Regions from separate parts of the Mesorhizobium sp. M0166 genome, predicted to be linked through region 1. Evidence: riboswitches for the same ligand, from Rfam matches in the RefSeq annotation. Region 1 holds a riboswitch; each other region holds the start of a gene.

Region 1 (6,273 bases):
ATAAATCCGCAATATGTCCGCACCATTGAGCTTATCGGTGACGATGTAGAGGAGATGCCAGAGTATTATCATCCAGAAATCTATCGGGCTTTGGATGACTGGGATAAGGGTGAGGTTTCAGGAAAGCTGAAGAAAGAATGCGATGCCATCATCGCAGAGATGGGTGATCAGGAAGCCGTGCGCATGGCCTCCTATGTTCGCGTCACATATGACGACGGAGAAGATGAGTGGAACTTCTTGGATGAAGAAACCGCTACGACTTTCTTCGGATTGGAAGCTGCGACCTTTGACGTTCCCCAGTGTAGTTTCGCCGAAGTGGAGGAAGAAGGTTACTACCGAGCGCGATACGCCAACCTTGATCGCGTCGCGGTGATGGAGGTTCCAAGCGACCGTTATCATAGATTGACCGCGCCCGAGGAAGCTTAGAACCATCCACGAAGGGCGCATGTTACATCTCGACCTTGCGTGGTGCGTTTTCAGTACGAGATGACGTTAAGCGTAGGTAGTGGCAGGTAAGAGTGCTCGACCAGAAGCTCAACTGCCTCCTCAATATCGCTGCCGATGTGCCGCAGGACACGTCCACGGGAGCGTGGATAGGCGTGAAGTTCCTGCACTCCACGGTCCGCTCTCCCATCGCCGGTGTGTGCCCGACGCCATCTTGTGGACGAGCTTGGCCGCCTGCACCCGGTTGTATTCCGGCTTGCGGTCCGCCTGGGCGGTCCGCCGCGATGGCTATCTCCATGTCAATCGGCGCCGAACTTTGACTGCCCGCTGCTTTTGATGAATTTGGCGAGGTCCCGCGCATAATCACTCTTGGTCTTCTCCTTGAGGCCCTGTGTCGCGAACTTGTGGTCCAGCAGGGCAAACAGGTCCAAGTCCCCTTCCGCCTGTGGCGCTGGCTTGCCCTCACCGCCCTCGGCTTCCCACTTGGGGACCGCTTCTGCGCGCTGCACCGTGGCGATTGTCCGCCCAAGACGCATCACAAGATCGAACGCCAAACCGTGCGCGTGCACGACGATTTGCCGCTCAGGCCTCATTTGGACAGGACTTGAGCTGGCCCGGTGGTTTGAGCCGGGTTACCTTGAGCCGGTGGGCTGCGAACAAGCAGTTCGAGACATTGGCCTCGATCACTTCGCAACACGCCGCTGCGCCTGGCCTCGGTGTGCTCCCCCCGAAATCGTGTGTCATATCACCGAGGGCATCACGGCCAACAGCTTCCACATGGGCAACAGCCTCGCCATTGAGCCGAATATGGTCGCGAGCAGATCACCAACGAAGCGGTCGGAACCTCGGAGCCGAAGTTCGACGCCGAGGTGGTTCGCATGATGCGCTAAGCAGCACCACGGCGCTTGCCGGTATGTTTGCTGCCGGCAGGCGACGAACTCCTATCCTCCTGGACAAGGGCGCCGTTCGTCATTGCTTTGATTTACCGGCCGCTCAAGGCTTCCACAGTTTTCGCTTTCGAGGCGACCTTTGGAACATGCCAACGGAAATTTAACATAACGACATAAACATTTCTTTATGCGGCGTTGACAGAGAAGCGAACTGCTGTAATTGTCTCCCGCGTCGTGGTTCTCCGTACGGCGCTGCCGCAGCGGAGCTAAGAGGGAAGCCGGTGCGATGCCGGCGCTGCCCCCGCAACTGTTAGCGGCGAGCCAACCCCACTCATGTCACTGAGGCGAATAGCCTTGGGAAGACGGGTAGAGGCTATGACCCCGCGAGCCAGGAGACCTGCCACGGCGAATTACGTCCACGGGCGGGGTGTCTCGGTGGCCGCTGCAGCCTGGCGTTCGTGCCGGCCTGCTAGCGCCTTCCTTGTCACCGACGCCCCAACCATCGGGGTCTGGCATGACTGTCTCTCAGCAAATTCCTGTAGCAACGCTCGGCGTGCCCCGCTTCGGTCGTCGGCGAGAACTGAAATTCGCGCTTGAAAGCTACTGGTCCGGAAAATCGTCCGCTGCCGACCTTCTCACGACGGCGAAGGCGCTCCGTGCCGCTAGCTGGGAGGAGCAACGCGATCGCGGCGTGTCGAAAATCCCGTCGAACGACTTCTCGCTTTACGACCATGTGCTCGACACCGCAGCCATGGTCGGCGCCCTTCCGTCCCGTTACGGCTGGAATGGCGGCGAGGTCCCACTCGACATCTACTTCGCTATGGCGCGCGGCAACCAAGGTCAGACGGAGGATTGTGGGCACGGTGGTCACCAGCATGCGGCTCATCGGCCTGGCGTAGCCGCGATGGAAATGACCAAGTGGTTTGACACCAACTATCACTACATTGTGCCGGAACTAGACGATGATCAGACGTTCGCTCTTTCGTCGACGAAGCCGGTTGATTACTTCCTCGAGGCTAAAGCCCTCGGCATTCACACACGCCCAGTCATCCTTGGACCGGTCACCTTCCTCAAGCTGGCTAAATCGCCTGCCGAAGGCTTCGATCCCATCGCGCTCCTACCACGGCTTCTGCCCGTCTACGAGCAACTCCTGCGGAGCTTGAAGCTGTCGGGCGCCGATTGGGTGCAGATCGATGAGCCAGCGCTTGTCCTCGATCTGAACCCGAACGAACGAGCTGCGTTCGAATTCGCCTATGGCCAGCTGTCGAAAGCCGCGCCCGAGCTGAAGATCATGCTGGCTACCTATTTCGGGCCGCTGGGAGACAATCTCGAAACCGCGGTTTCTCTGCCCCTGGCCGGGCTGCATATTGATCTCGTGCGCGCTCCCGAGCAGCTGGAAACGGTGGGTCGGCTCGCACCGAAGGATCTGGTGCTCTCGCTTGGCTTGATCGATGGCCGCAACGTCTGGCGTGCGAACCTGCCCGCCATTCTCGACCGCATCAAACCGATCGTCGCCGGCTGGCCCTTGGACCGCGTCGAGATCGCGCCTTCTTGCTCGATGCTGCATGTGCCGATCGACCTCCGCATGGAGACGGAACTCGACGCGGACATCAGGTCGTGGCTCGCCTTCGCGGCCCAGAAGACCGACGAGTTGGTGTTGCTTGCCCGGGCCCTGTCCCAAGGCAGGGATGCGGTGGCAGGCGCGTTGAAAGCGTCTGCCGAGGCTGCCGCCACTCGCGTGACATCCACGAAGATCCATGACCCGCTGGTTGAGGGGCGGATCGCCAGCATTGACGACAGCATGAAGCGACGAGAGAGCGCTTTTGCCGAGCGCTCCAGAGTCCAGGCCGGCACGCTCGGGCTGCCGCCGTTCCCGACGACGACCATCGGGTCCTTCCCGCAGACGCCGCAGGTACGCAGGGCGCGGGCCGCTCATGCGAAGGGCCAGCTGAGCTATGTCGACTACGAGACCTTCCTGAAGAAGGAGATCGAGGCTGCAATTCGCTGGCAGGAAGAGATCGGGCTGGACGTGCTGGTGCACGGTGAGTTCGAACGAAACGACATGGTACAGCATTTCGGCGAGCAGCTGTCCGGCTTCGCCTTCACCCAGCATGCGTGGGTGCAGAGCTATGGGTCGCGTTACGTGCGCCCCCCCATCATCTTCGGCGACGTATCGAGGCCCAATCCGATGACGCTGCGCTGGTGGCAGTTCGCCCAGTCGCTTACGGAAAAGCCTGTGAAGGGAATGCTCACAGGCCCGGTGACCATTCTCAACTGGTCTTTTGTTCGCGACGACGTACCCCGCTCCGAAGCATGCCGCCAGATCGCGCTCGCCATCCGCGACGAGGTGACGGATCTCGAATGGTCCGGCGCAAGGATGATCCAGATCGATGAGGCCGCGTTTCGCGAAGGATTGCCACTGCGCCAGTCTGATTGGAACGACTATCTCGACTGGGCTGTCGAATGCTTCCGGATCGCTTCAACGGGTGTAAAGGACGCGACTCAAATCCATACCCACATGTGCTACTCGGAGTTCAACGAGATCATCGACGCGATCGCTGAAATGGATGCGGATGTCATTTCGATTGAGACGTCGCGCTCGAAGATGGAACTGCTGGACGCCTTCACGAGCTCCAAATATCCGAACGAAATCGGTCCCGGAGTCTACGACATTCACTCACCACGCGTCCCGGAAGTCGGCGAAATTTCGGATCTCGTCATGCTTGCCCGCGAGCGACTGTCGGATTCCCAACTGTGGGTAAACCCGGACTGTGGCCTCAAAACACGCAAATGGGAGGAGGTCCGCCCTGCCCTGATGAACATGGTCGATGCAGCACGTGCGCTCCGGTAGAAAGTGTAGGCCGGAGGGTTTCCTGGTTGCTCACCATGTGGTGAGTGACCGGCTGCCGCATGTCGGCCGTGAATGTGCCAAAACGCGATCACATCTTTTGAAATAAGTCACGCGAGCGAGAATGTGCACTTTCCTTCGGCACGTGTATTAATCGCGCAGGAGTAAAGGGTACCGTTTTCTCCCTGTGACGTGTCGAGTTCGAAGGGGATGTGATTGGCGTCGAGACCGCTCCGGCCATGGGTTATCAGCATGCCAAGTGCGCTGTTCTCGATCAGTTCGTAAAGGACTTCTCGGCTCGGTTCATCGAAATGCGCGGGTACATACATGACAGGTTCCTTCACTGGCCGCCGGGTTCGCTGTTCACCGGTTGACATCCGATGGCAAGCGTTCCAACGCGGCGGCGATCTGGCGCTTCGCTGCTGAGGGCAGAGGCAGGATGGGACGCGGAGGGTCGGCACGGCAAATGTCGAGCAATTCGGCAAGTGCATAGACGACGCGAAGGCTCGAGAACTCCTTGAAGAGGCTCCAGAGCGGCGCAAGCGTGGCATCGATCCGTCGCGCTTCGGTCGCATCGCCCTGCTGCGCCGCCGCGACGATCTTCATGCAGACCTCGGGCAAGATGCCCGCGAGCACGCTGTACCATGTGTCGGCGCCGGCGATCATGGCCTCGGCAGCGTTCCAGTCGCCGCTGTAGCCAATCGAGAACCCTTCCGGCAGCGTGCGCCTCTGGTCGGCCAGATGGTTCTTGATCGCGTCGCTCCTGTCTGTCGGATTCTTGATAGCGACGACCCCACCCACCTTTGCCAGGCGGCTGACAAGGGCTGGGCTGAAATGGAAATGCGTCGTTCCTGGATTGTCATAGACGACGATCGGCAGGCCACTTTCGCGCGCCACCGTGGAGAAATGTTCGAACACCTCGTCATCAGTGAGCGGGGTGTAAGAGGCGGCGGCAAGCAACCCCGCGGCAGCCCCAATGGCCTTAGCGTCCTGCGCGAGCCTCACTGCTTCGTCGGTGCGCAGCGCGCCCACACCCACCACGACCGGCATTTGCCCTGCGGTTTCGTCCAAGGTCTCGGCGAGCGTCCGTCGCCGTTCCTCGCGCGACAGATACATGTAGGTGCCGGTGCTGCCGAGAAGACCGATGGAGTCGACCTGAGCGGCGCCAAGCCGAGCAATCAGCCTGCGCAGAGCAACGGTATCGACGCGGCCGTCACGATCGGCGGGCGTGATGGGAAACGCGGAAAGACCGCTCAGGAATGCCATGGCAAGGCTCCAGGTTTGTGCGTGAGCGCGTGACTGGCCGGACCACAGGTCATCACAAGGCGTCCAGAGCCCGCCGCAGGTCGGCGATTAGGTCATCGGCGTCTTCAAGACCCACCGAGAGACGCATGAGGTCCTCGCCGACTCCATCGGCCAGATGCGCATCCTTGCGGATCGGCTGCCGAGCACGGGTCAGGCTTGCCGGATGATAGATGAGGCTGTCGGCATCGCCGAGGCTGACGGCCCGGGTGATCAGGTTGAGCCGGTCCATCATCCGGCGCGCGCCTTCATATCCAGCGCGCAGGCCAAAGGCCAACATGCCCGACCCTTGGGACATCTGCTTTCGCGCCGTCACCTGATCAGGGTGCGAGTCGAGGAAGGGATAACTCACCCATGCCACCGCCGGGTGCGCCTCGAGCGCCTGAGCCACCGCAAGGGCAGTGGCGCTGTGGCGTTCCATGCGCAGCGTGAGCGTCTTCAGACCGCGCAGGATCAGGAAGGCTGACATGGGCGAGAGCGCTGCGCCGGTGATGTAGCGCAGGCCCGTTTCGTGCAGCGTGCGGAGCGTTGGCGCGTCGCCGAGAATCGCCCCGCCAAGGGCATCGCCGTGCCCATTGATGTATTTGGTCAGCGAGTGGAGCACGAGGTCTGCCCCATGTTCGAGCGGCCGCTGGAGCGCGGGGGAGGCGAAGGTGCTGTCGACTGCAACCTTTACACCGTGCGCGTGGGCGCGCTCGGCAATGGCAGCGATGTCGCAGATGCGGCTCAGCGGATTCACCGGCGTCTCGAAGAAAACCAGCCGCGTCCGCTCGGTGATCGCGGCATCGA
Region 2 (6,273 bases), on a different contig from region 1:
CTACCGATCGCCAAACCCCTCAGAACTCGATCCCCTGCTGCGCCTTCACGCCGGCGGAGAAGTGGTGCTTGGTCACGCCCATCTCGGTGACCAGATCGGCCGCCTCGACCAATGCCGGCTTGGCGTTGCGGCCGGTGACGACGACATGCAGGCCTTCGCGACGCGCCTTCAGTGCCGCGACCACCTTTTCGAGGTCGAGATAGTCGTAACGCAGCGCGATGTTCAGCTCGTCGAGCACCACGAGGCTGATCGACGGGTCGGCCATCAGCTCCAGCGCCTTCGCCCAGGCTGCCTCGGCCGCCGCGATGTCGCGTTTCAGGTCCTGCGTCTCCCAGGTAAAGCCTTCGCCCATGGCGTGCCAGACGACGCGATCGCCAAAACTAGCAAACGCGTCTTTCTCGCCGGTGTGCCATTTGCCCTTGATGAACTGGACGACGCCGACGCGCTTGCCATAGCCGAGCATTCTGAGCGCCAGACCGAAGGCGGCCGTGGTCTTGCCCTTGCCCGGTCCGGTGTTGACGATCAGCAGCCCCTTCTCGACCGTCTTGGCCGCGACCTCGGCGTCCTGCACCGCCTTGCGCTTGGCCATCTTGGCGCGGTGGCGTTCCTCGTCCTTGGGATCGATAGCATCAGCCATGTCATTTCACCTTGAGCGGCAGCCCCGCCACCATCAAAAGCACGCTGTCCGCGACGGCCGCGACGTCCTGGTTCAGCCGGCCGGCGGCGTCGCGAAACCGTCTTGCCAGCGCATTGTCCGGCACGATGCCCTGGCCGACCTCGTTGGACACCACGAACCACGGCCCACGCGGCCGCGACAGCACATCGGCCAGCCTCCGGCATTCGGCCTCGACATCATGGTCGGCCAGCATATGGTTGGTCAGCCACAGCGTCAGGCAGTCGATCAGCACCGGCTGGCCGTCAGGCAGCGCTCCGATCGCGCCGGCAAGGTCGAGCGGCGCATCGATGGTCGTCCAGCCGGCGCCGCGCCGCGAGCGGTGCAGCGCGATGCGCTGGCGCATCTCTTCGTCATAGGCTTGCGCCGTGGCGATATAGCTCCACGGCGCCGGACAGGCCGTTACTAGCCTCTCGGCATGCGCGCTCTTGCCAGAGCGCCCGCCGCCGATGACCAGGGTCAGCGCCCCGGCAGCGCGGTCAGGCAAAGCTGTCGCGCAGGCTGGTCGCCGTGCCGGTGAAGCGTCCGCGCACCACGCCGACGACCGCGCCGAGCACCAGCCAGAACACCAGATTGGTCAGCGTCACCGCCACCACGAACTGATGATGCAGGCCTTCCGGGATCGCCGTCTCGAAACTGTCGGGCTGCGGCGCGCCGACGATATGCGGCGCGACGATCAACGCCACGGCAAGGACCGCCAGCGGCAGCGATCTGCGGAAGGCGATAAGGCCGAGACCGGCCGCGGTCGCCACCACTGTTGCCCACCACCAGATCTGGCGTTGGACAAGGTCGGCCGTCGGCATCGCCGGCAATTCCGGCGGCAGGCCGAGGCCCGGCGCCAGCGTGAACACGGCAAAGCCGGCCAGCCCCCAGAACAGGCCCTGGCGCCAATTGCCGATGCCGCCGGCGAACTCCGAAACCGCAACCAGGACCAGCGCGAAGCCGATGCCGGTGACGATATTGGCAACGACGCTGAAGCCGAAGCGCTCGAAGCCGTCGGCCGGCGCCCAGCTTTCCTCTTGCGCCGGAGCCATTGCTTCCGCCGGTGCGGGAGCGGCGCTGCTCATAGCCGTCGTGCCCGCGGCGTTCTCGGCCGGTGCCGCAGGTGCCGCGGCATGGTCATGGCCGCCGCCGGCCTGTTCGTAGACTTCCGCCTTGAGGATGAGCGGCACCGTGGCATAGGCCTGCATGCAGGCGAGAACGACGCCGGCCACAAGCCCTGCGATCGCCGCGATGAACACGACGTTGCGAAACAGTGTCATGATGTCAGCCCCTTGTCAGTGGCAGGGAAAGCCCATTGAGTGGCGATAGTCGTGCGCGGCATTGTGGACCGCATCGATATGCGAGAAGCCGACAAAGCCCATGACGAAAACGCCGAGGAATGCAGCAAGCGCCAGCTGCATGAGACGCGACTGCGAGGAGACGGAAGCGCCGAGCGAAACGGAAGCGGTATTCATGTCTTGTCCTTTCGCCCTCCACCCGAGGGCATAGAAGTCAGTTTCCTGTCGCCGGCAGGTCTCCTGGCTCGCGGATCAGCGCCCTTCCCCACCTTCCCGAAGGCGAACCTTCAGTGGCATATGGAGAGGACTACCGCACACAGTTGCGGGGGCAGCCACGGCATTGGGCAAACAACTTGCCCTCACCGCATTCCCTCTTGGTTCCAAACGGAACCGACGACATCAGCGACTATAGGCAGAATCGCCGCGCCCGGCAAACCAAATTCCGCCGTATCGTGTGGCGAATGCGCCGCCTCGCCAAGCTCGCCGACCGGCACCGCGATTGACAATTTTTACCACCGGGTGTCGGCTGCGGATGGCGCTCGATGCGCCACAAAGCCGGCGTGCTGATGCCGGAGGAATATGATTTGCACCGCTTCCACAACTGGGTGCGGGAGCGCCATGCGGCGCTCGAACATCAAAGCGATTTGGGCAGATAGCGCCAGGTGACGAAGCCGCAGATCGCCGCCAGAAGGCCGAGCGTAGCGAAAACCGCGCCCAATCCGAAGAACGCCAGCACCACCGAATAGACCAGCGGCGGCGTCAGCTCGGAAAAGTCGAGATAGGTGCGGTAGACCGCCGCCATCTGTGCCCTCTCATACGAGCGCACCGAGCGCATGAAGGCGGTTGAGCCCAGCGCATCGAGCGCGATGGTGAAGAAGGCACCGCAAAGCAGCAAGGCGCCGGTGACGAGCGGTGCGGCCTCGCCAACGGCGCCGGCCGCCAGCAGCGTTGCCGACATCGCGAAATAGGCGAACGTCATAGTCCGCCGGCCGCCGAAACGCTTTCCTGCCCTGCCCCAGAAGATGGCCATGAACAAAAGCGCATTGCCGGCCGAAACCAAGAGGCCGCCGGCGAGCTTGCCCTCGCCGGTGATCACCATGAACAACGGCCCATAGACGAAGAACGTCGTCCAGAAGCAGGAGCGGCCGAAGGCGATCAGCCAGGCGAGCCTCAGCCTTGGCTGCGCGACGAAGCGGCCGATATTGGCCAGCGGATTGACCGGCCGCGTCTTGCCGGGGCGGATCGACGGGTTGTCGCCAAGCCGGTAAGTCCAGAACAGCGCCAACAAGGCCATGGCGAAGACGGCCACCGCGCCATGCGCGGCATAGATGCCGAAACGCGTGTAGAGGAAAATGCCGAGCGTCGGCCCGGCAGTCCAGGCAAGCATCGACCACGCCATGCGCAGCGACTCGGCCTGCATGAAATCGGTCTTGCGGATATGATCCATGATGTAGAGGTTGAGCGTGATCGCCAGCGCGCCGGCGCCGACGACGCGGCAGAGCATGCCGACCACCTGGCCGGCCAGCGTATGGGTGACGAAGAACAGCGAGCCGGCGGCCAGCAGACAAGCGCCGGCGGTATAGACCCAGCGCCGGGCAAAGCGGGCGATCAGCATCGGCATGAACAGCGTCGCCGACAGGCCGAGCATCGCCACGATCGTGTAGAGGATCGAAACGATCTGCTCGTTGTGCAGGATCTCGTAGGCCTGGATCGGGATGACGCTGGATACGGTGGCGCGCGCGAAGGATTCGACCGCATAGAGCGAGGCGAAGGTGCGGGCATCCGCCGGCCGCAAGGCCGCAAGCCAGATCGGATGGCGCACATGGGTAGCCATTGTGTTCCCCGAAGCCGAATCGCCCGATGCAGGGTTTGGAGCACAAATCTGCCGCGGCGATTCCTTGCCGGGTAACAGGAAACCGACGCCTTCACGGCAAAAAGCGAAGCCGGCCAAAGGCTTTCCGGCTCTGGCCTAAAGCAGCTCTGATGCCGACCGGCACCAACGCGACGCAAGGCCCTGCTTCTTTTGACGGTGGCAACCGTGATAGTCGTCTTGCCGGGGCTGAACCAAGACAGCGAGACCATGAGCATCGACACGCCGAGCGCAGCCGTTCAGGATCAACCGAAGTCGAAGCGTATCGCCGCTATCGACATTGCACGCGGCATCGCATTGCTTGCCATGGCGAGCTATCATTTCACCTGGGACCTCGAATTCTTCGGCTACACCGATCCGGGCCTCACCGCCTTCGGCTGGTGGAAAATCTATGCGCGCTGCATCGCCTCGAGCTTCCTGTTCCTGGTCGGCATCAGCCTCTATCTCGCCCATGGAAAAAAAATCCGCTGGACCGGCTTCTGGAAGCGCTTCGCCATGGTTGCCGGGGCAGCGCTCGCAATATCGCTGGTCACCCGCATCGCCACGCCGGACGGCTTCATCTTCTTCGGCATATTGCACGAGATCGCGCTCGCCAGCCTGCTCGGCCTGGCGTTCCTGCGGCTCCCGGCGCTGCTGACGCTTGCCGTGGCGGCCCTCGTTATCGCGGCGCCCTTCTACTTGCGATCCGAGCTTTTCGATCATCCGGCTTTGTGGTGGGTCGGCCTGTCGGCGACCAACCCCCGGTCCAACGACTACGTTCCGCTGCTGCCCTGGTTCGGCGCCGTACTTGCCGGCATCGCGGTTACCAAGCTCGCCGCCACCTCCGGCGCGCTGACGCGGCTGTCGGCCTTGGCGCCCGGCCGCTGGGCAAACCCGCTGGTCTTCATCGGTCGGCACAGCCTTGCCTTCTATTTGATCCATCAGCCGCTGCTGATCGGCTCGGTCTGGCTGTTTTCGCAATTCATGCCGGCGCAGGCCGAAACCAGGGAGGTGAGTTTTCTGAAATCCTGCCAGATATCCTGCGAGCAGGCACGCGACACCGAGTTCTGCTCCAGCTATTGTGCCTGCATGCTGGACACTCTCCAGGGCGAAGCCTCGCTTGACCGGCTCTACAGCAACGACCAGTCCCAGGAGTGGAAGGCGCATATTGGCGAGCTCGCCGGAACCTGCACCGCCCAAACCGAGGCGGCGGAACCGGGAACGCGCTAATCGAGGGAGGACAATAATGAGCGACAGTCACCCGAAACCCGTGCAGCAAAATCCTGGGCTGCCGAAGCTGGGGCACATCCCATGGCCGCCGCTGATCTATATCGCCGCCATCATCGTCAGCGTCGCGCTGGGGCTGTTCTATCCGCTGCCGTGGATCGGCGATCTTCTCGGCGACATCCTGTTCGCCGCCGGCCTTGTGGGGTTGGTGGCGGTTGCCGCACTCTGGTTCACGGCAATCCGCACCATGATCCGCGCCAAGACGACGCTCAACCCGAACGGCGTGCCTGACCATCTGGTGACCACCGGACCCTTCGCCGTCAGCCGCAACCCGATCTACCTCGCCAACACATTGCTGCTGGTCAGCCTCGCCTTTGTCACTGGGATCGCCTGGTTCCTGCCGCTGGCGGTCATCGCGGCGTTCCTGACGCAGAAGCTGACGATCGAGAGCGAGGAGAAGGTGCTGACGGCCAAATTCGGCAAGAAATACCGGGACTACGCCAAAAGGGTGCGGCGCTGGATTTGAGCCGAGGCTGACGCCGGCTTAGGTGGTGACGCCGAGTTCCACCAGCCGCTCGACGCAGGACTCCTCGGCCTGGTCGAGCTCGGCCAGGGTCTCTTCGAGGTCGCGGCGTTTTTGGCGCAAATCCTCGCGCTTTTCCTCGATGCGCTTGATCATCAATTTGAGCTGGCCGACCTCGCCGGGCGGCTCCCTGTACATCTGGATGATTTCGCGGATCTCGTTGATCGAGAAGCCGAGCCTCTTGCCGCGCATGATCTGGCGGATGAGATGCCGGTCCGACGGACGGAACAGCCGGGTGCGGCCGCGCCTTACCGGCTGCACCAGCCCTTCGTCCTCGTAGAAGCGCAACGTCCGCGTCGACACGTCGAATTCGCGGGTCAGCTCCGTGATCGAATAATATTCCCGCATCGTCACTCCAATGCCCCGGCCACGCCGCGAGTTCCAACTGGCCGGCGCCGCCGGCGCCCAGGCGCGCACCAGAATCGGCGTACAAGGCACCTTCCAAAGCCTCGCACGACATTTACGTAAAAGTCAATTGAGGTGCCGTTCAGCTTACGCCGAACCACCATGTGGCAAGCCCGAGAAAGGCAAAGAAGCCGACGACATCGGTGACCGTGGTGACGAAAACCGCCGAAGCCACAGCCGGGTCGATCTTGAAGCGGTCGAGCAGCAGCGGGATCAGGATGCCCGCCAGAGCCGCCACGAACATGTTGATGATCAT
Region 3 (6,273 bases), on a different contig from region 1:
CCCTGTTCCCTCAGGTCATGCAGCATTGCCAGCACGCTGGACGGCACGTCGAGGCCGACTGCGTAGCCGGTGCGACCGGGGGCGCTCGGATAGTCGGGGATCAGGATGGCCAGCTTGCGTTCCGCGCGGGGCGTCCGCTGCAGGCGCACGAAGGCCTCGACACGGTTCGCCACTTGCGCCACGCGGTCGGGCTCAGGCCGGTTGGCGAAGGCGCGAAAGGCCAATGCGGGATCGGTTTCGCTTTCATCCTTGAAGGAAATGGCGCCGGCCAAGATGCGGCCGTCGAGCTCGGGCAGGACGACATGCATGGCAAGGTCGGCGGGCGCCAGGCCGCGCTGGTTACGTTGCCAGATGTCGCGGCGGGTGGTCGCGACGATGACCTGGAACACCGGTACGCCGGCGCGGTCGAAGAGGGTTTCGATGCCAGGCTCGGCCCCGGAGGCGAAAGCAGTGGTGGTGATGATGGCGGCAGGCTTCAGGGTTGCAAGCGCGGTTTCGACGAAGGCGAGCGAGGCCGGGTCCTTGAGGCTGGAGACGAAGATAGGGACCGGCGCTATGCCGCGCGCGCTCAGCGCTTCGAAAAGCGCATCGATGGGCGCCACGTCGGCGGCGAGCAGCATCGAGCGGTAGAACAGGATTGGCACGACGTCTCCCTCCCCCTCGAGGGGAGGGTGGCCCGAAGGGCCGGGTGGGGTCGTCGCGGCAGTGCTCGACGTTTTCTGTTGGTGCGCTTCAAAGTGTTGGCGCGCTTCGGAGAGGACCCCACCCCCGGCCTGCGGCCGGACCCTCCCCTCAAGGGGGAGGGGGACGCCGCGTTCTACGACACCCCGTCCCGGCTCGTAAAATCCTGCCTTTGGCACGCTGACCGGTTCAGCGACCGCCACACCCGATCCAGCGAGACTTGCCAACCTCTGCACCAGCGCCGCCATATTTGCCGGACCGCCTTCGCGGAAATAATCGAGCAAGCTGTCCAACTCCTCGCGCGGCAGCGTTGAGCCTTCGATCAGTCGCAAGTCCTCGTCGTGGCTCTCGCCCGGCAGGAGCGCGAGCTTAATACCGCGATTTCGCGCGACAACGGCGAGCTGATCGCAGCCATAGCGCCACCAGTCATAGCCGCCGAGGATGCGGACCAGAATGACCTTGGCGTGGCGGGCGACGCTGTCGATCCAGAGATCGACGGACATCGGATGGCGCAGGTCGCGCAAGGCGGCGAGCCGCATCGATGGCAGGCGGTGCGCATCTGCCTTCCACGCCGTCGCCAGCCCGGCCAGGTCGCTGTCGGTGAAGGACAGCGCCACGACATCCGCAGGCGTTTGCCTGAGATCGACAGGCTCGGCGAGATCGTCGAGCGAGGCGGATGTGGTGGTGAGGATGTGCATCGCGGCTCGTACCTGGGGTCAGCCGGCTAGGATACGCTCGATCGCCGGGCGGTTCAGCCCTTTCAGGCCGATGACGACAAGGCGCGAGCGGCGGTCGTCTTCAGCGGTCCAGGCGCGGTCGTAATAGTGATTGACGCGCGGACCGACGGCCTGCAGCAGGAGCCGCATCGGCTTGCCGCCGACTTCGACGAAACCCTTGACGCGCAACACGTTTTCCTCCTCCGCCGCCGTGGCGACGCGTTGTGCGAGCTCGTCCGGGTTGGACACGGACGCGATGTCGATGACGAAACTATCGAAGTCGTCATGCTCGTGGTCGAGCTCGTCGTCGTGGTGGGTCTTGCGGTTCTCGATGTCGTCCTCGACGGCGAGGCCGAGGCCGAGCAGCACCGACGGGTCGACCTTGCCTTGCGAAGTCGGCACGATCTTCACCGCCCGCGCAACATGCTTGCCGATGACGGCATTGGCGCGGGCCGAGCCGGCTGCGTCCATCAGGTCGCTCTTCGACAGGATAATCAGGTCGGCGCAAGCGAGCTGGTCCTCGAATACTTCCTCGACCGGATCGTCGTGTTCGAGCGTCTCGTCCTGCGCGCGCTGCGCCTGCAGGGCGTCCATGTCGTTGGCGACGCGGCCATCAGCCAGCGCCGGTCCGTCGACCACGGCGATGACGCCGTCGACCGTCACGCGGCTTTTCACCGACGGCCACTGGAAGGCCTGGACCAGCGGCTTGGGCAAAGCGAGGCCGGATGTTTCGATCAGGATGTGGTCGACCCTCGGCGTCAGCGACAGGATCTGGTCGAGCGCCGGGACGAAATCGTCGGCCACTGTGCAACAGATGCAGCCATTGGCCAGCTCGACGATGTTTTCGTCGGGGCAGCTGTCGATGCCGCAGCCCTTCAGGATCTCGCCGTCGATGCCGATGTCGCCGAACTCGTTGACGATGATGGCCAGCCGCTTGCCCCCGGCGTTTTCGAGCAAATGGCGGATCAGCGTCGTCTTGCCGGCGCCGAGAAAGCCGGTGACGACGGTGCAGGGAACGCGCGAAAGGGAGGCAGCGGTCATGTCAGTTCCTTCAAAAGGTCAAGGGGAGGGATGCGGGCAACCAGGCCGCGCTTCAGGCAATCGGGACGGCCGCGCCACGGAATGAGCCCATCCGTCGAGGTGGCGAACAGCTTTGCGCCGGTCACGAGATCGGCGCCGCTGGTCGCGGTCAGGTCGCCGAAGACGTAGCTCCAGCAGCCGTCGCGCAAAATCGCGGCGCTGAGCCGGCGCTTGCAATTGCCGAGGCATTCGACGGTGCGGATTTTGATGTTTTCGCTGGAAGCGGCGCGGCGCGCGTCCTCGGCGAGCAGTTCGCCGGCGCGGGGATGGGCGTCCGAACCGGTCTCGTCACGGCAGGACGAGCAGACGATGACGGTAACGCCGGCCGGGGAATCACCGTGGCCGGACAATAAATCCGCTGTCTCAGCCGGAAAACTGCTGTCGCGTTCCAAATCAGGCTCCTTGCCCGGAAAACCCGCCAGGCGATCGGATTCTTATGTCCTAGACGGCAGGTCTCCTGGCTCGCGCGTCATCGCCTGGGTGCCGCCTTCCCGGGAATATCCCAGTGGTTTTCGGCCGAGGCTCGTCGCTTACAGTTGCGGGGACAGCCGCGGATTTGAAATCGAGATTTCGCACCGCATTCCCTCTTGGCCCCTGCCGTTGCGGGCAGGGGACCGTCTGGAATGGATTTAGGCGGTTTGGGCAGTGGAAGTCAACGCGGCGTCAGTTGCGCCTTGATTCCATTATGCATCCGTTGGCTTTTTTGTACGACCTTTTAACCAGTTCGCAGCGGTGCCCAACAAACTCGCTTTGGTAGTCTTCTCTTCCGGTAACGCAAGAATGACCTGGCGCAATGCCTGGTACCCGTCGCCGGGTGCCAATCCTGACCAACGATCAGTTCTTGGGCTTCTGGCCATGTTTGGTTATCCAGCAGAACTTCGCTGCCGACCAGTGCTCCTCCATGGCTCGCCAGGAATATCCGGACGAAATGACTGCCGGGGTGAACGCTGGCCGCGAACAACTTTTCCAATCTGGCATAGAACACCGGGTATGTTCGGTTGAGCGTGCATTCCACCGCAGCTTGGGTGATGACGGGTCCGCCGTAGATCTTCCAGCGGGTATCGTCCCGCTGCCAAAACTCGATTTCGGCTTGCATGTTCTCGCAAACATGCTTCGCGAAACCTTCGATCAGCACATGAAATACACCGAGCAGGAATTTTCCGAAGGCCTGGTCCAGCGCTCGTTCACGCGTGTCTCCCATGCCGACAAACGATTCGATGACTGGCTGAGTGTCCAGCAGCGGCGAGAAGATGTAGATTTCAAGGACCAGCCTGTGAGTGGTATCTCGCTGCTCCTTGTCGAAAACTTCAGCTTCAAAGCGAAGGTCTTCAAGTTCAAGTCTGACATCGTATTGTCCGCGTATAGCGCTGATCCCATGCGCAGTCAGAGCGTCGTGAATCAGGTCGAGAACTTCTTGCGATGCCATGTGGAACCTCGACCGACAAACCCCTCAACCGTCTGCGGTCGAGAGCAGTTGTCAAGAGCGCCCTTCGCTATTGAACGCATTCAACAGCGCCGGACCCAGATCACCGGCTGGTGTCACCTCGATGCATTCCAGGCAGAGCCAGCCCTGCATCTGCTTCAGCTCCTCGACCAGCGCGGCCGCTGTTTCAGCCGGTGCGCTAGGTTCGGCATAGGCGGCGTGGACCCGCAGCACGCCGGCCGGACGGTCGGCCCTGAGGTCGACGCGCCCGACGATGCTGTCGCCGAGCAGGAACGGCAGCACATAATAGCCATACTGGCGTTTTTCGGCCGGCGTATAGATCTCGATGCGGTAGTGGAAGTCGAACAACCGCTCGGTGCGCGACCGCTCGAAGACGACGGGATCGAACGGCGCGAGCAAGGCGCGCGCCTCGATCCTGCGCGGCAAACGGGCGTCCTTGTGGAGATAGGCCGGCTTGTTCCAGCCTTCGACGCTCACCGGTAACAGCTCGCCGGCCTCGACCAGTTCCTCGAGGCGGCCCTTGATATCGGCGGGCGAGAGGCGGAAATAGTCGCGCAGATCGCCTGCCGTGGCGACGCCGTGGGCGCGGGCGGAGATACGCAGCAATTCGCGGTGCGCATCCTCGGGGCAGGGAACCGGCAGAGTGAGTACCGCCGGCGGCAGTACGCGCTCCGGCAGATCGTAGAACCGCTCGAAGCCGCGGCGATGCGCTGTGGTGATGCGGCCGGCCCAGAACAGCCATTCGAAGGCGTGCTTGGCATGGCTCCAGCCCCACCAGCCACCATTGCCCTTTTGGCCTTCGAGGGCTGAAGCGGCGATCGGGCCGTGATCGACGACCTGGCGATAGATCTCCTCGATATAGGCGGGGTGCTCGCGGCCCCATTTGGCCAGTCCGCTGTACATTTCGTCGCCGCGCTCGGCCCGCTGCATGCGCCAGCGCATCAGCGGATAGGTCTCGACCGGCAGGAACGAGGCTTCGTGCGCCCAATATTCGAAGACCATGCGCTTGCGCGTTACGGCAGCGTCGTCGAGCAGCGCAAGCTTGTAGGGGCCAAGCCGCGAATAGAGCGGCATATAGTGGGCGCGCACCACCGCGCTGACGGAATCGATCTGCAGCAGGCCGGTACGGGCAAGCACGCGGGCCAGATGCCTGCGGTCGGGCGTACCGGCGGGGCGGGGGTCGTTGAATCCCTGTGCCGCGAGCGCGATGCGACGGGCCATGCGAAGCGAGATTTTTTCCTTCATCAACGCGGTATCCTGATGATGCTGGACAGAGCAGAGAACCTGCGATTCCGTGCCATGCTAGCAGGGTTTTGGCGGCATCCATGTCAGGAGAGAAAAGTGGAGTGAAAAGTGAAAGAAATCAAACAGGAGCGGATCGGACCAGTTTTGCCGGATATGCCGCCCAGCACCGCGATTTGAACAAGGTTTGACTTGCTTCGCCGAAAGCGCTGCGCTAACCCTCGCCGCGTTGCAGCATAGAGCCCCCTTAAAACGGTTCAGTGGTTAAACTGTCACGCTTCCGCAAGTGGGTCCGGTGCTGTAATCAGAGTGGATTGGCCGCCAACGGAAACTGCAGCATGAACGCACTTTTAGGTTCGTACCTGCCCATAGTCCTGTTCATCGGCGTGGCGCTGGTGGTCGGGCTGGCGCTGCTCGCCGCACCCTTCCTGGTGGCCTACCGCAACCCCGATCCGGAAAAGCTTTCGGCCTATGAGTGCGGCTTCAACTCGTTCGACGACGCCCGCATGAAGTTCGATATCCGCTTCTACCTGGTGTCGATCCTGTTCATCATCTTCGACCTGGAGGTGGCCTTCCTGTTTCCTTGGGCGGTGTCGTTCAGTCAGATCGGCATGCTCGGTTTCTGGTCGATGATGGTGTTTTTGGCGGTGCTGACCATCGGCTTTGCCTATGAATGGAAGAAAGGAGCGCTGGAATGGGATTGAGCGACAATTCCGGCACGCTCGTCGCGCCGAAGCCCAAGGGCCTCATCGACCCCAACACCGGCAGGCCGGTGGGGGAGGATGATCCGTTCTTCCTGGAGATCAACAACGAGCTCGCTGACAAGGGCTTTCTCGTCACCTCGACCGAGGCGCTGATCACCTGGGCGCGCAGCGGCTCGTTGATGTTCATGACCTTCGGTCTCGCCTGCTGCGCCGTCGAGATGATCCACACCTCGATGCCGCGCTATGACTCGGAGAGGTTCGGTGTCGCGCCGCGCGCGTCTCCGCGCCAGTCCGATATCATGATCGTCGCCGGAACGCTGACCAACAAGATGGCGCCGGCGCTGCGCAAGGTCTACGACCAGATGCCGGAGCCGCGCTACGTCATCTCGATGGGCTCCTGCGCCAA

The links. Region 1 has a riboswitch for cobalamin ahead of metE (5-methyltetrahydropteroyltriglutamate--homocysteine S-methyltransferase). Riboswitches for the same ligand answer to the same signal wherever they lie in the genome.
Region 2: another riboswitch for cobalamin. It lies ahead of NKJ46_RS25890 (CbtB domain-containing protein); the one in region 1 lies ahead of metE (5-methyltetrahydropteroyltriglutamate--homocysteine S-methyltransferase).
Region 3: another riboswitch for cobalamin. It lies ahead of NKJ46_RS29410 (DUF1636 family protein); the one in region 1 lies ahead of metE (5-methyltetrahydropteroyltriglutamate--homocysteine S-methyltransferase).

The regions. Positions count from the first base shown of each region.
Region 1 covers NZ_JAMYTD010000041.1:15,341-21,613, forward strand. The annotation lists gene NKJ46_RS28450 (helix-turn-helix transcriptional regulator) at 1-426, shown strand, start outside; gene NKJ46_RS28455 (hypothetical protein) at 744-998, opposite strand; cobalamin riboswitch at 1,553-1,753, shown strand; gene metE (5-methyltetrahydropteroyltriglutamate--homocysteine S-methyltransferase) at 1,849-4,185, shown strand; gene NKJ46_RS28465 (FMN-binding negative transcriptional regulator) at 4,293-4,511, opposite strand; gene NKJ46_RS28470 (dihydrodipicolinate synthase family protein) at 4,546-5,448, opposite strand; gene NKJ46_RS28475 (trans-sulfuration enzyme family protein) at 5,501-6,273, opposite strand, start outside.
Region 2 covers NZ_JAMYTD010000031.1:37,208-43,480, reverse strand. The annotation lists gene cobO (cob(I)yrinic acid a,c-diamide adenosyltransferase) at 20-637, opposite strand; gene cobU (bifunctional adenosylcobinamide kinase/adenosylcobinamide-phosphate guanylyltransferase) at 639-1,160, opposite strand; gene NKJ46_RS25895 (CbtA family protein) at 1,153-1,935, opposite strand; gene NKJ46_RS25890 (CbtB domain-containing protein) at 1,951-2,130, opposite strand; cobalamin riboswitch at 2,167-2,363, opposite strand; gene NKJ46_RS25885 (MFS transporter) at 2,588-3,787, opposite strand; gene NKJ46_RS25880 (heparan-alpha-glucosaminide N-acetyltransferase) at 4,034-5,032, shown strand; gene NKJ46_RS25875 (methyltransferase family protein) at 5,049-5,555, shown strand; gene NKJ46_RS25870 (MerR family transcriptional regulator) at 5,574-5,960, opposite strand; gene mgtE (magnesium transporter) at 6,100-6,273, opposite strand, start outside.
Region 3 covers NZ_JAMYTD010000045.1:254-6,526, forward strand. The annotation lists partial or broken gene NKJ46_RS29400 (cobaltochelatase subunit CobN) at 1-1,379, opposite strand, end outside; gene cobW (cobalamin biosynthesis protein CobW) at 1,398-2,438, opposite strand; gene NKJ46_RS29410 (DUF1636 family protein) at 2,435-2,869, opposite strand; cobalamin riboswitch at 2,908-3,111, opposite strand; gene NKJ46_RS29415 (DUF6348 family protein) at 3,193-3,903, opposite strand; gene NKJ46_RS29420 (winged helix-turn-helix domain-containing protein) at 3,955-5,166, opposite strand; gene NKJ46_RS29425 (NADH-quinone oxidoreductase subunit A) at 5,502-5,867, shown strand; gene NKJ46_RS29430 (NuoB/complex I 20 kDa subunit family protein) at 5,858-6,273, shown strand, end outside.